DNA from 4 places in the Pseudobacillus badius genome. Region 2 is predicted to be linked to each of the others. Evidence: riboswitches for the same ligand, from Rfam matches in the RefSeq annotation. Region 2 holds a riboswitch; each other region holds the start of a gene.

Region 1 (3,212 bases), on a different contig from region 2:
GCAGCTAAGCCGCCAGCTTCAGCGCCAACACCGCTTAAGTAAATAGTGGCTTCAATTGTATTTTCAACAGCGGGCGTAGATACTCCGTTATCAACGGCAATTTTAGCTTGAAGGCCGTACTCCAGTATCGTGTCATAGCACATTTTTGCTAAGCCTAATCCAGAAAGAGACGGTTTCAAATTAACCAGGTTGTCCCCGTTTTTGCGGTAACATGCCCGTGCTTCGAAATAAGTAGCAAGCGCATCACCGATGCCAGCTACGAAGAAACGGGTCGGCGCCGCTGCTAAAATGGCGGTATCCGCTAATACAACGTCCGGATTGGACGGTAAAAATAAGTAGCGGTCAAATGAACCATCTGTATTGTAAATAACAGAAAGGGCTGTACACGGTGCGTCTGTTGAAGCGATTGTCGGGAAAATGACTACGGGCAAATGCTCGTAGTAGGCAGCTGCTTTCGCCGTATCTAATGTTTTTCCGCCGCCGATGCCGACGATTACATTTGCGCCAGAGCTTCTCACTGCTTCCCGGTGCCGGTCAATTTCTTCCTGGGTAATTTCTAAATTAAACTTAGCAAATTCACTCTTATGCCCTGCCTCTTCAAAGGATTGGCTGGCTTCTTGACTGGCGCGCTCAAGAATGAATTCATCACAAATGACATAAGCGTGGTCCCCGTATGTTTTTGTATATGTACATAATTCCTTCAACAGGTGCTGCCCTACGATAAATTTCTTGGGGGATGTAATAGACTTTACTGATTTTGACATTTAAAACAATCTCCTTTAGTTGGATTTTTCAGCTTATTATTTGCTGTAAACAATTTAATTATAGCTAATTTAGCGCCGATTTGCTTCTAAATTGCCTGTCAAATGTCACGATGAAGGTCTATGTTTTGGGTATATATACCTGTTTTTCATTTCGCTTTAATGAAAAATCATATATTTTTGCTCTTTCCGCACTAATAAACAAAAAAGAGGCTGCACGGGGCAGCCTCTTTTTTGTTATACATCGATATTATGAAACCTTTGTTTCTTCTGGTGCAGGAGTTTTATCTTCTTCTTTAGGAGTTTCTGTTTTTAGTGCTGTTGCTTGCTCGACAAGTGATTTTAAGCGTTTGATCTCGTCGTTAGCCAATTTTTGCAGCTCTTGAGATTTCGCTGTTAACGCTTCATAATCAGCCTTATTCTTTTTATCTTTTTTCTTAGATGCAGCGATTTGTTTGTCGATCGCGCGTAATTTATTGATTTCAGCTTTTAGTTTTCCAGCATAGCTGTTGTACTTTTTATTTGCAATTGCTTTTGTTAATGCAGCCTCAGCTTGTCCTTCTTGGTTCACGCCAAAGTCAGCATTTATCGCTTTTGTGATTTTGTTAATTGCTGCTTCAGAAGCGTTTAAGCGCTTTTCAATGGCTTTTCCTTGCTGTGATTTAATTACCGCTTTTTTCTTTTGCTCTTTTTTCTTCACTGCTTGTGTTTTTGCCTTCTCTGGCTCCTGAGCACTTACTAAAGAAACCGATGATGTAACTAGCGTAAACGCCAATAAACTTGCTGCTGCTTTTGAATACCAATTCTTTTTCATTCCCATACTTCCTCCTCAATTGGGTAACGGTAGCTGGCTAGCCTGGATCGCGATCTGTAGCCCCTATAGCTTTGTGACATCAGGTTTCCCTGACTGTACCACGGCTTCATCATACAACAAAATTTTTAGCGGAAAAAGCAGTTTTTATCAAATTTTGAAGTTTTAACATATGTATAATTTGCGTAATATTTAAGGGATGATTGCCCTTTTTCTAAGATATTCCGCTATAGAGATTTTACGGTAATAAAAGGAGTATTTATCCTTGGGAAAGATCTCTTTCTGCTTATCTTTAGAAAATTCCAATAAAAAAGCCGGCAGCCAGTATACGTTTAATCGGTTCACTGGCTGCCGGCTTTTTATTTCTATAGATAAAATATGTCTCTGTTTGTAAGAAATTATTGAATATAACAAGAAAAACGTGTAATACTTTTGAGATATTCCTCGTCTACTTCCAAGCCCAGGCCTGGCGCATCGCTAAGTTGAATCACGTCCCCGTCGTAAGTTACAGCGGCAACGTCCCGTGAAAACATGAGCGGTCCCACCATTTCATTGGTTTCAATGATGGATCTGCTCATAGCCAGGTGCGCACCAGCCATGGTGCCGATGGCTGATTCCACCATGGACCCGACTTGGCAAGGCATTTCTGCCGCTTCAGCTAAATTGGCTAAGGCTAGAGCCGGATAGATTCCGCCCGATTTCATCAATTTGATGTTCAGCATATCCGCCGCCCGCATGCCGATGACATTCACTAAGTCTTGAATATTATGAACCCCTTCGTCCACCATCACTTTCTGCGGGGAAACCGCCCGAATTTCTTTAAGAGATCTTAAATCATGGGCCTTTACCGGCTGCTCGTACCAATCCACATTGCAGTCAGCTGTTTCACGAATCACTTTTAGTGTATCAATTCTGTTCCATCCTTGGTTGGCGTCCACGCGAAGCTGAGTCACCTCGCCAATGGCTTGTCTTACAGCTTGAATCCGCTGAATATCCATCGTCGCATTTGTGCCTACTTTAATCTTAATGTTTCGGAACCCTGCTTCCACATAACGTTGGGCGTCCGCTGCCATTTCCTCGGGTTCTTTAATGCTAATGACTTGAGGAACTTGCAATTCTTCGTGCGCTTTTCCGCCAATTAACTGATAAACCGGCTGCCCGGTGATTTTTCCCATTAAATCGTACAAGGCGATGTCCAGCGCTGCTTTGGCTGAAGGAACACCGTCGATTTTGCCGTTAAACTTTTTGTGAATGCGGTCAATGGCAAAGGGGCTTTCATTAATAAGCAGCGGAGCCAGTTCGTGCTGGATAACCTGATAGGTGCTTTCCCATGTTTCCCCTGTCACATTTTGGTCAGGCACTGCTTCTCCCCAGCCGATTACTCCCTCGTCTGTTTCGAGTTTGGTAATAATGGTCGGCATATCATCTAGTTGAACATATGAAATAATAAAAGGTTCCTTCAGCAGCAAGCGTGCCGCAAACACTTCCACTTTTTTAATCTTCATGAGCTTTTCCGTCCTTCCGCTTACAGCTCCTCATCAAGAGGAGTTGTTGATCACTGGTAATGCTTAATAATTTCAATAAATAATTGAATGGCATCAGGAAATACCTCTTCATCAAGGTCGAATCTTGGATGGTGA
Region 2 (3,212 bases):
TAAGCTGCTTGTGCTGGATATGAAGATATCAGAAGTGCTTAGCCGGCTGAGCATTGAACCTTCCGAACAATTAGAAAAAGAATTCCAGCTGCTTTTGCAAGAAAAACAGGCCTTGAACCGGTTCGATCATTAAACATAAGGCTTACCAGACCATTTTACTTTATCATCCGGAAAGCTGCCTATTCAGCAACAGCCCCTGCTAAAAGCAGGGGCTGTCATATAAAAGCCGTTCCTTGTCTCTTACGGAATAATGCGGCTCCGGGCGGTTACTGCCTCTTCCTCAAGCACGCGCACTCCGCCAGCCACTTCGTAGGCTGCTCCAATGGCTGTAAGCAAATCTCCTGTAATAGCCAGCTTTTGCTCCTGCTGCAGTCTGTTCACATCTGTCTCGTTAATTTGACTCGACACGGAAACCGCTTCTAGAATTTGACCAATTGTCCTGATCCAAACAGCTGCCAACACTTGCTGCTCTCCGATTGAATCTGTTTGATCCTCAGCATATAACAGCCCTGACAAACCTTTAATTTCGATCAGCTGCCCTATCACCTGAACCCACAGACCTAATGCCACCTCTTTCTCCAATGCCAAAATCTTTTCGCTTTTTTGCTTCTCAGTTGTTTTATTCTTCATTGCTGCCCTCCGAATTTTGCCCTTCTCTATTTTATGAGCAACAAATAGGATGGTGCCGTTCTTCTGCAGACAACCCCCCGCATTTTATTTTCACAGTTGTCAACCTTCTTACTCATTATAAATACATAATGATTATTTCTTCCGTTGGTACTTTATTTCTATTTTCAATAGAATCATACTTCCCTTTATGCCCCTATTGCATGAACAGCTGAAACATCCGCATAAAACAATAACAGAGCTTTTCCTACGCTAGGATTCGTTTCTTGTATAGAAATATCGAGAACATATTCCTTTATTTTCAAAAAAAATACTTTTTATTTTAAAATAAAGATGGTACTATTTGATTGCTAAGTAAATCTCTTACAGTACTTTATGAATATACCAACTTAGGGAGAATAGATCCTTATGTTTACAAAGAAATCCGCATGGTTCAAGCCTGTTGCTGCAGCTGTTCTATCATTATCTTTGGTCAGCAGTTCCTGTAAAGCCAGCTCCGAAGAAGGAATCCTTTAAAAATTGTACAGAGCTTAGAAAAAATATCCAAAGGGTGCAGCAAAAGGACACCCAGCCTATGATCCAAAGCACGATCGTGATAAAGACGGCTGGGCTTGTGAGCGATAACACATCACACAGCAAAAAAAATTAAAAAGCCCCGCTCGCAAAGGCAGGACTTTTTAATTTCAGTGTTAGATAAATAGATTGATTAATAAAGCTGCTTACATGGCTGTTTCATCTGTTAGTCACACTAATTTATGTAAACGTCGCTTGCTTTATTATTTCCATAACAACGAACAGTCCCTCGACTACCACATTAAAATCGAGACTCCTTATTCGCAGGATCTTCGTTAACACTATTTTGACTGACTTATTCTTGCATCATCATTTTCTTTTTGCAGCATTTTAGTTTATACTTTTTGCTCTCTCTTTTTATAACACTTGCCACCGTTCCATCGCTTTCCTTACTCTGCTCTCGCCTGCAACAAGTCACTTTACCAGCCTGACTGCTATCAGATATTCAGTAATTCCTCTAACCTTTCTTCCGGTGTTTCAATGTCCTCCGGCAAATCAGTTAAAATTCCTAGCATCAAGTTTTTTTCGGCCATGTCCTGTAACGTGTAGAATACGTTCGGTTTATGCTTTTTCAAAAGAGCCATGACCTCCTGCGCTGGCAAAGGTGTTCTAGATTGAATTTTTAAAAGAGATCGTAAATAAACCAGGAAATCATGAGCAGCATCTCTGTTGTCTGGACATTTCTTTAATAAATCATAAAATCGGCGAATGCTTCTTCTTAATTCTTTATTTCCTTCCATCAATTTTGGTCCCTGCCTCCAATTAATATAGTTGTCCAAATGAGGAAGTAGATTCCTATTTGGCAGCCCGGCTATCATTGTTCACTGACCGTAAACTTTAGACCCGCAGCTTTGCGCCCTTATCTTTCAATAAGTTTGCCTTTTTCAAGTAGAAACAATTTAATCATACAACAAATAAGATGATCATAACACAATGAAAAATTATATTAAAAAAATATTACTTATCATTGTTAAAAAACATGTCGGCGATTTTTTATGCTTGTGCAGAAACAGCAGTTTATAAGATGACGAGGTTGAGGTTGGCTTAAATAAGAGTGCCGCCTGTTTAGAATATCATTTTTTGTCGCTTAATCACATCCTTGTTTTTTACAATTTCTTCATTTATTTATTTTTTCATGAAAAGCGCATTCGTCTGCCCTTCTCAATAAGCGCCCAAAAGATCCCTTCACAGCATATTCCATGTATGCTGATATTTGCCATCCCACTCTCGATAAATGTAATTTTCCGTTCATCTTTCGTTCATATAATGCGGGTACACTTACTATATCGCGTCAGAACGAACAGATAGGAGGAATAACAATGAACATGGCCTGGAAAGAAATTAAAAAGAATAAAGGTCGGTTTATGATTTTAGGATCGATTGTTTTTTTAGTTAGTTTTCTGACTTTCATTATTTCTGGATTGGCAAACGGCTTATCTCAGGACAACGCTGCCTTAATTAAGGACTTGCCGGACGGCTCCTTTTATATGGATGCTAATGCGGATGAAACATATAATCTATCGAAAATAGACCCTGACACTCAAAGCAACCTGTTAAATAAAAAAGCGGAAGCCGCAGCGCTATCCATTCAAATGGGCTTTCTGAATGACAAAAACGACAAGCAGCAAAGCGTCGCCTTTGTCACTTCAACGGATTCGCCGCTTTTTCCAAAAGTCAAAGAAGGCGAAGTTGTGCTTGATGCTTCCATGAAGGATACCGGCATAAAAGTCGGGGATGTTCTAACCAATAATCAATTTAGCGGCAAGTTTACCGTAAAAGGGTTTGTTGATGGCAAGAAATACAGCCACGCGCCAGTTGCTTTTATTAATAGTGAAAACTATAAGGAAATGTACCGGACAGAGGAAATGCAATTAGTTTTTGTTCCTGGAGAAGATAAGGCGCAGTCCGTAGCCGGACTGCAAGCCTATTCAAAAAAACAGTTCCTGCATACTATTCCAAGCTATAACGCGGAACAAATGTCTTTGAATATGATTGTTTGGTTCCTGGTTGTC
Region 3 (3,212 bases), on a different contig from region 2:
GGCACAACGAAACAGCGAGAACAACTGTTATGACAGCCTTTTTCATCATCTGCCGCCTTTCTGTTTAAATCGAGTTGTTTTGTCCCAAGCAATTGTCGTGCCGCGCAGCCGGTTAACGGTATACGAGAAGGCACTCCGAATGAGTAGGACCAAAAACAGCTGTGCGTACGTAAAATACATAATTAAAATAAATATAACATTGATAAATGATACATTACGGTCAATAACAATAGCGCTCAGCAATTGTGCTGTGTAAATGATATAACTCATAAACCAAAGCATTAAAAGTGGTGCTGCAATATGCGGCAGTTCCATTCCGAGCAGGCTCATAACAAAGAAAGTATCTGAAAAAGCCAGCAATACGACAAAGATAAGGTACGTCAGCAAATGCTGAATCGTTAAAATAAATGTTTTGCCTTTCCAATGAATAAGTTCACGGAAAGACTTTTCAAGCAAATATAAGTTTCCTGTCAGCCAGCGAGTCCGCTGTCTGATAAAAACAGAAATTTTTTCAGGTTCCTGTTCCCATGTTCGTGATTCAGGTACTACAGGAAGCACCCAGCCTGCTGCCGTTATCCGGATCGTCAACTCCGCATCTTCTGCCAGTGCATATGAATCGTAATAACCAAGCTCCTCCAGTACTGAACGACGAAGCAGCATGTTGGTGCCAGCCAAAGAACCTAGTTTAAAAAGAGCCCATCGGCCGCATTGCATAAGAAGCTGGAATACTTGAAACTCCAAGCTGATCATTCGTGTTAAATAGTTTTTCTCTGAATTTATGGTTTTTACATAGCCAACCGCACCCGCTGCGTTTTTGGTTGTTTCTGCTACTTCCATTAGTTTTTGAAGTGCATCCGGTTCTGGCTGATTATCAGCATCATAAACAATAAAGTATTCCGACTCAGAAATGCTTAATCCATAATTCAATACACGTGACTTTCCCTTTGGTTCCCCTTCCGGCACAGTGATGTAATGAATATGTGAAAAGAGATCAGAAAAGCTTTTGGCTATCTCTGCTGTTTCATCACGGGACTGATCATCCAGTAAGTAAATGTCAAGCTTACCTGGATAATGAAGCCGGGCCATAGCACTCATTGTCTGTGCTAGTACAACCCCTTCGTTATGAGCCGGAATCAATACAGCTGTACTCGGATAATACTCCAGCCGGCCAGGCAGTTGATGACGAATACGATACCACAATCCCCCGATCGTAGTTAGTGAATAATACATGAGCAACAGCCAGAAAAAAAGCATGATCACCATTAAAATACTACTCATCTGTTTTCTCCTCAAGAGACTCAGCTGCCTGCTGTACGTTATCAATCAGTTGTTCTTTAAAAAGAAAGGGCTGCTTCGTTTTATTAAAAATAGTATTTGCTCGTTCAATCATCCGCTTTTTTACAATCTCTACACCTTGTCTATTTGTATTTTGAAGTAGAACCATTACTGAAGAGGGAGAGGATGTGACGATATCATATTCCACTCTAATTGAATGAAGTGCGAGTTTCTCCAATGTTTCGCGAACACTCTGTTTTGTGTAGTCGCTTATGGGTAAAAAACAAAGCTGCAACAGCCACGCCTGTTCGTTGCGGCGTTCTGTCCCTTTAAGAATTATTTTCGCCTGATCTAAAAATTCATGGTTCGTTAAAATGTTAGAATGAGGCATATACTTCTCAAGAGCTTTGACCTTTGCGATTAAATCGCGATTTTTAGTCCCAATTGATTTAATATAATACAAGAGAATCCAATATAAGAGTAAGAAGGTTGTTACAAGCAAGTGAAGAAACATAAAAGAAATCTGCTGATCTTCTGAATTATGTCTCCAAAAAGCAATGCCAGTCAAAAAAGCGCCAAACCCGATTGTTACAGTAATTGCATATAAAAAAAGAAATTTTTCATGCAAAAGAGCCATCACAACAAGAGAAATAGCAATCAAACCTAAAGCTTCCGTGTAAAACGGAAAAGAGTTGGATAAGATAGCAACAAGACATGCCATCATACCAACCATCATAATAGAAACTGTGGAAGAATTGATCATATTTGTAACCTTCTCCTTTTGTAAAATGGACACAAAAAAACCGTCCACAAAAATTAAGGACGGTTGCGCCACTCGCTCCCAATCTACCAGGCGCCCAAATAAGGTAAATTGTTCCTAGCATCCACTTTTTATATTAAAAAATAAAGGTTATGTGGTCAACATTAATTGTCAATAAATTGATCATATTTTTTTATGATATATCTTGAGACGTTATACCTTCTTAAGAGCTGTCTATCTTTCTTACAAGGAGATTATGGAAGTATCAAATAAATTAGCACTATAAAAACTGTAGATCCTTAACTTATTTTAAGAGTATCACTAGAAAATAGAGGAAGGATTTTCCCTAATGTTCAAGAATTTACAAGTATGAAAAACAGTCTGGAATCCTGTAGTGTATGCTGACCCTAATGGTAAAGCGGCTGCAGCAGTAGTAATTTATTTTATACCCGGAATAGGAGAAATGGCATTACTGGCAACTTGAGCTGTTGTATTAGATGGAGTAATATACACAGCAGACTCATGGCTTTCTAAAAAAGTTGCGGAAAAAGCTGCTAAAATAATCCTGAAAAATTGAAAGAAGAATTAGGTACAGGATTTGCTCTGGAAAAAATGTTTTGGTCTTGTGGATATCATATTTTATTAGATGAAAAGAAAATAATCGTGGTAGATCCAGGAAATTCAGAAGAATAATTATTGCTGTATTAGTTCAAGATCAACACATAAAGTGTCATGTTGCTTGGATTGACTTTGTTTTTATATGCTTTAATATATGGAGGGTTATTAGCCTGATTGGAATTTAATATGTAGACAAGGGTCGCCTTAAGGCGGTTCTTTTTCTTAAGGAAATGTTTATTTTTAGTATACCCTAGAGAAACATCCGGAAATGTAGTAATATCAAGGAGTTGGAGTGTTTCCTATGGGTTGTTTCCTAACTATTTTAAAAAAAGAGCATGAAAATAACCAATGTGTAAACATGGAGGGTAACGTATGAGATTTATCGTAAAAGCCTTTGATAGTGAAGGCTCGGAAATGGAATTTGAAAACACAGCTATTGGAGAAGAAAAAGAAGTGAGCTTTGAGAATGAAGAAGCAGCTAAAGCCTTCATTGAGGGAATCAAAATTAGTTTGCCCAATACCTGGCAATATCGAATTATTCCAAAAGAAGATGAAAAGA
Region 4 (3,212 bases), on a different contig from region 2:
ACAGCCATCCTCTCTGAGAACGTCTAGCTGTCTCTGATTTTCAACCCCTTCTGCAATCACATTGATACCAAGGGTTTGCGAGAGAGTCAGGACAGCTTGCACAATTGCCTGACTTTCCTTATTTTGATGAATATCCCGAATGAACGAAGCATCAATTTTCAGCGTATCGACAGGTAAGTGCTTAATATAGCTAAATGAACTGTACCCTGTTCCAAAGTCATCAATAGAAATATGAACCCCCAAATCTCTAAGTTGTTGTAAAACAGTTATTGCATTTTCAATATTAACAAATATACTTTCTGTCACTTCAAGCTCAAGCCATTCCGGTTCCAATTTGGTTTCTATTAGAATCTCTTCAATTTTCCTTACAATATCAGGGTACGAGATTTGGCGCGCAGACAAATTGATGGATATCTTTAGCGGAGTATAACCTTTATCTTGCCATTCTTTATTTTGTTCGCACCCACGGCGCAGTACCCATTCCCCTAAAGGGAGAATTAATCCCGTTTCTTCAGCCAAGGGAATAAATTTATTGGGAGAAATCTTCCCCAGTTCTGGATGATTCCAACGCACGAGCGCTTCCATTCCAATTAATTTGTTTTTTGAAAGATCTATCTTCGGTTGGTAATCAATATGAAACTGCTCAAGCTGAATCGCTTTTCTCAACTCATTCTCCAATAAAATACGCTCCAATGATTTTTCTTCCATTTTTGCTTCGAAAAAGGCATATCCGTTCCGGCCTCGTTCTTTTACAAAATAAAGAGCGGTATCTGCTTTGCTCAACAGTTCATCAGCTTCCGCTCCGTCTTGTGGAAAGATCGCAATACCGATACTACAGGAAGGTGTATACAGCTGGCCGGCGATTTCTAACGGTTTTTGGAAGTCTAAATGAATCCGTTTCACCAGCCGCTCCAGTTCTTCTACATTGGATATGCCTTTTAGCAGGACAGTGAATTCATCGCCGCCTAACCGGGCAACTAAATCCGTTGAACGAAGTGACTTTTTAATACGCTCGGCTGCTTTAGTTAAAATAAAATCGCCATTCTCATGCCCCCATGAATCATTCACAAATTTGAATCGATCTAAATCAATAAACATCACAGCAAGCTGAGAAGAGGAACTTTTTGCTTTCTTAATCTCCTGCCGCAAATGCTTCATAAATAATCTACGGTTCGGCAGATCGGTCAAAGTATCATGATAGGCTAAATGATAAATCATTTTTTCCGACTTTTTCCGATCGGTTATGTCTCTCATGATGAGCACGAAATCTTTTACTTTTCTGTCCTCGTTCATAATGGGACTAATTCTTGTTTCCATATCCTTATACTGATTTCTGCTCGTTCTAATACGAAACTCTATTTGCGAAGACATTTTTTTCTTTTTAGCTAGTAATCTTAATTCAGTGTATAAAATCTTTTGATCTTCTTCATGAATCCACTTGAAGAGCGGGTTAGACTTTAGTTCAGACATGTCATGCCCCAGTATTGTTACATGAGAAGGAGAAATATATTGAAAGTTTCCTTCTTTGTCAATAATTGAAATCAAGTCAGCTGAGTTTTCCGTAATTAAACGGTATTTCTCCTCGCTTCTTCGCATTTCTTCTTCCATTTTCTTTCGAAGACTGATATCATTTCGGATCGACACATATTGATACGGCTTTCCCTGATCATTTAAAAAAGGAACAATCGTCGTATCTACCCAGTAAAAAGAACCATCCTTCGCTCTATTCCGCACCTCTCCCCTCCAGATTTCTCCTGACCCAATTGTAGCCCACATTTGTTTGAAAAATTCCCCAGAATGGTAGCCTGAATTTAAAATACGATGATCTTGACCTATTAATTCTTCTCGGCTATATTTGGAGATTTTACAGAACTGGTCATTTACATAAAAGATCCTTCCCTTTTGATCAGTGATGGCAATGATAGAAGACTGATCCAGTGCATATTTGACATCTTTTAACTCTTTTAACAAGGCTTCAATTGGTTTATTTTTTTCATCTAATGGCTCCATTAAGTGAGAAAGTTCAGAAAGGTCCGGTGTAGCAGGTGCTTTTTTCAATTTATTTTCCTCCCGCTCTATGAAATATATAATGTTTAGGTTAAATAAAATCCGACAAAAAACCGACTCTTTAAAAAAGAGTCGGTTGCACTAGTCGCTCCAAGCCATTCAAGTGCCCAGATATAAATGGCTTTTCATTGCTTCTCTATATGACTATTATATTTAATAGTAAATGGCTTAGTTGAATAATTCTTTACGAATATGATAGTTCTTTTAGCCTAAACAGTCAATAAAAAATGAAAAATACAGAAGAAGCAAAATACTCTCTCCCTCTTGATAGGTTCAGTACTAAAAAGATTATGGTAATATTGCTACTTTAAAATAAAGTTTGATCATTTTCTAATTTTTCGCTCCACAATCGTACCCGTTAGTTGAAGTACAACGACCTTTGCCTTTCAGCAACTAACTCCACCATTTTCATTGCAATAAAATTTCACGTCTATCAAATAAAGTTCTTCTTGGGGTCTGATCTCGAAAATGCGGATTTACAACGCTAAGCTACTTACAGGGTTAACAATGAATGGTTTAACAGCGATAAAACTTTTGAGACAGGTCATATGAGACACTAATAAATACTTTCTTTAAATCAGCCACCTTACTCTAAGTACATTCCCTTAACAAGCGCATAGAATAATTTAACAAACTGTAAAGGGATTGAGAAAAGTGTACCATGCTTCTTATATGAATCCATATTCTTATTATGTTGGTGTACCAATGTATAACTATCCAAGACAATCTGTTAACTGGACTTCTCCTAATGGGGTATATGTAAACAGATTTAATTCTTTTCGTTCTCCCAACGGTGTTGGAAGTACTTTGAGAACAGATTTTGGACCAAAACCATTTGTCGCGAATATCAATGAAGCAACGAAGCAAAACAATACGTATCGTACTGCTTTATGGACAGGAACACATTTACAAGTTACTTTGATGAGTCTCAATGTTGGCGAAGATATTGGTTTGGAAATGCACCCTGACGTTGACCAATTCTTACGTATCGAGCAAGGCCAAGGTATCGTTCAAATAGGAGAGACTAAAGGTAATTTAAACTTTCAAAAGTGTGTCTATGATGATTCCGCCATAATGATACCCGCTGGAACATGGCATAATTTAACCAATACAGGTAATATTCCATTAAAACTTTATTCAATCTA

Evidence for each region. A riboswitch is a leader RNA that binds a small molecule or an ion and turns the genes downstream of it on or off. The one in region 2 is predicted to bind cyclic di-GMP.
Region 1: another riboswitch for cyclic di-GMP. It lies ahead of B1A98_RS15405 (hypothetical protein); the one in region 2 lies ahead of B1A98_RS03525 (hypothetical protein).
Region 3: another riboswitch for cyclic di-GMP. It lies ahead of B1A98_RS20260 (hypothetical protein); the one in region 2 lies ahead of B1A98_RS03525 (hypothetical protein).
Region 4: another riboswitch for cyclic di-GMP. It lies ahead of B1A98_RS19360 (sensor domain-containing protein); the one in region 2 lies ahead of B1A98_RS03525 (hypothetical protein).

What each region holds. Positions count from the first base shown of each region.
Region 1 is NZ_MWMM01000011.1:71,025-74,236, forward strand. Features, by position in the region: gene B1A98_RS15400 (glycerol dehydrogenase) at 1-764, opposite strand, end outside; gene B1A98_RS15405 (hypothetical protein) at 1,012-1,575, opposite strand; cyclic di-GMP riboswitch class I at 1,601-1,685, opposite strand; gene B1A98_RS15410 (mandelate racemase/muconate lactonizing enzyme family protein) at 1,971-3,077, opposite strand; gene B1A98_RS15415 (M20 metallopeptidase family protein) at 3,128-3,212, opposite strand, start outside.
Region 2 is NZ_MWMM01000002.1:104,435-107,646, forward strand. Features, by position in the region: gene B1A98_RS03510 (Vga family ABC-F type ribosomal protection protein) at 1-133, shown strand, start outside; gene B1A98_RS03515 (hypothetical protein) at 241-630, opposite strand; partial or broken gene B1A98_RS20955 (excalibur calcium-binding domain-containing protein) at 1,201-1,251, shown strand; gene B1A98_RS03525 (hypothetical protein) at 1,638-1,943, opposite strand; cyclic di-GMP riboswitch class I at 1,999-2,090, opposite strand; gene B1A98_RS03530 (ABC transporter permease) at 2,520-3,212, shown strand, end outside.
Region 3 is NZ_MWMM01000031.1:3,321-6,532, forward strand. Features, by position in the region: gene B1A98_RS19515 (hypothetical protein) at 1-49, opposite strand, end outside; gene B1A98_RS19520 (glycosyltransferase family 2 protein) at 46-1,278, opposite strand; gene B1A98_RS20260 (hypothetical protein) at 1,271-2,038, opposite strand; cyclic di-GMP riboswitch class II at 2,087-2,170, opposite strand; gene B1A98_RS19525 (hypothetical protein) at 3,026-3,212, shown strand, end outside.
Region 4 is NZ_MWMM01000029.1:3,060-6,271, reverse strand. Features, by position in the region: gene B1A98_RS19360 (sensor domain-containing protein) at 1-2,010, opposite strand, end outside; cyclic di-GMP riboswitch class II at 2,129-2,212, opposite strand; gene B1A98_RS19355 (cupin domain-containing protein) at 2,740-3,212, shown strand, end outside.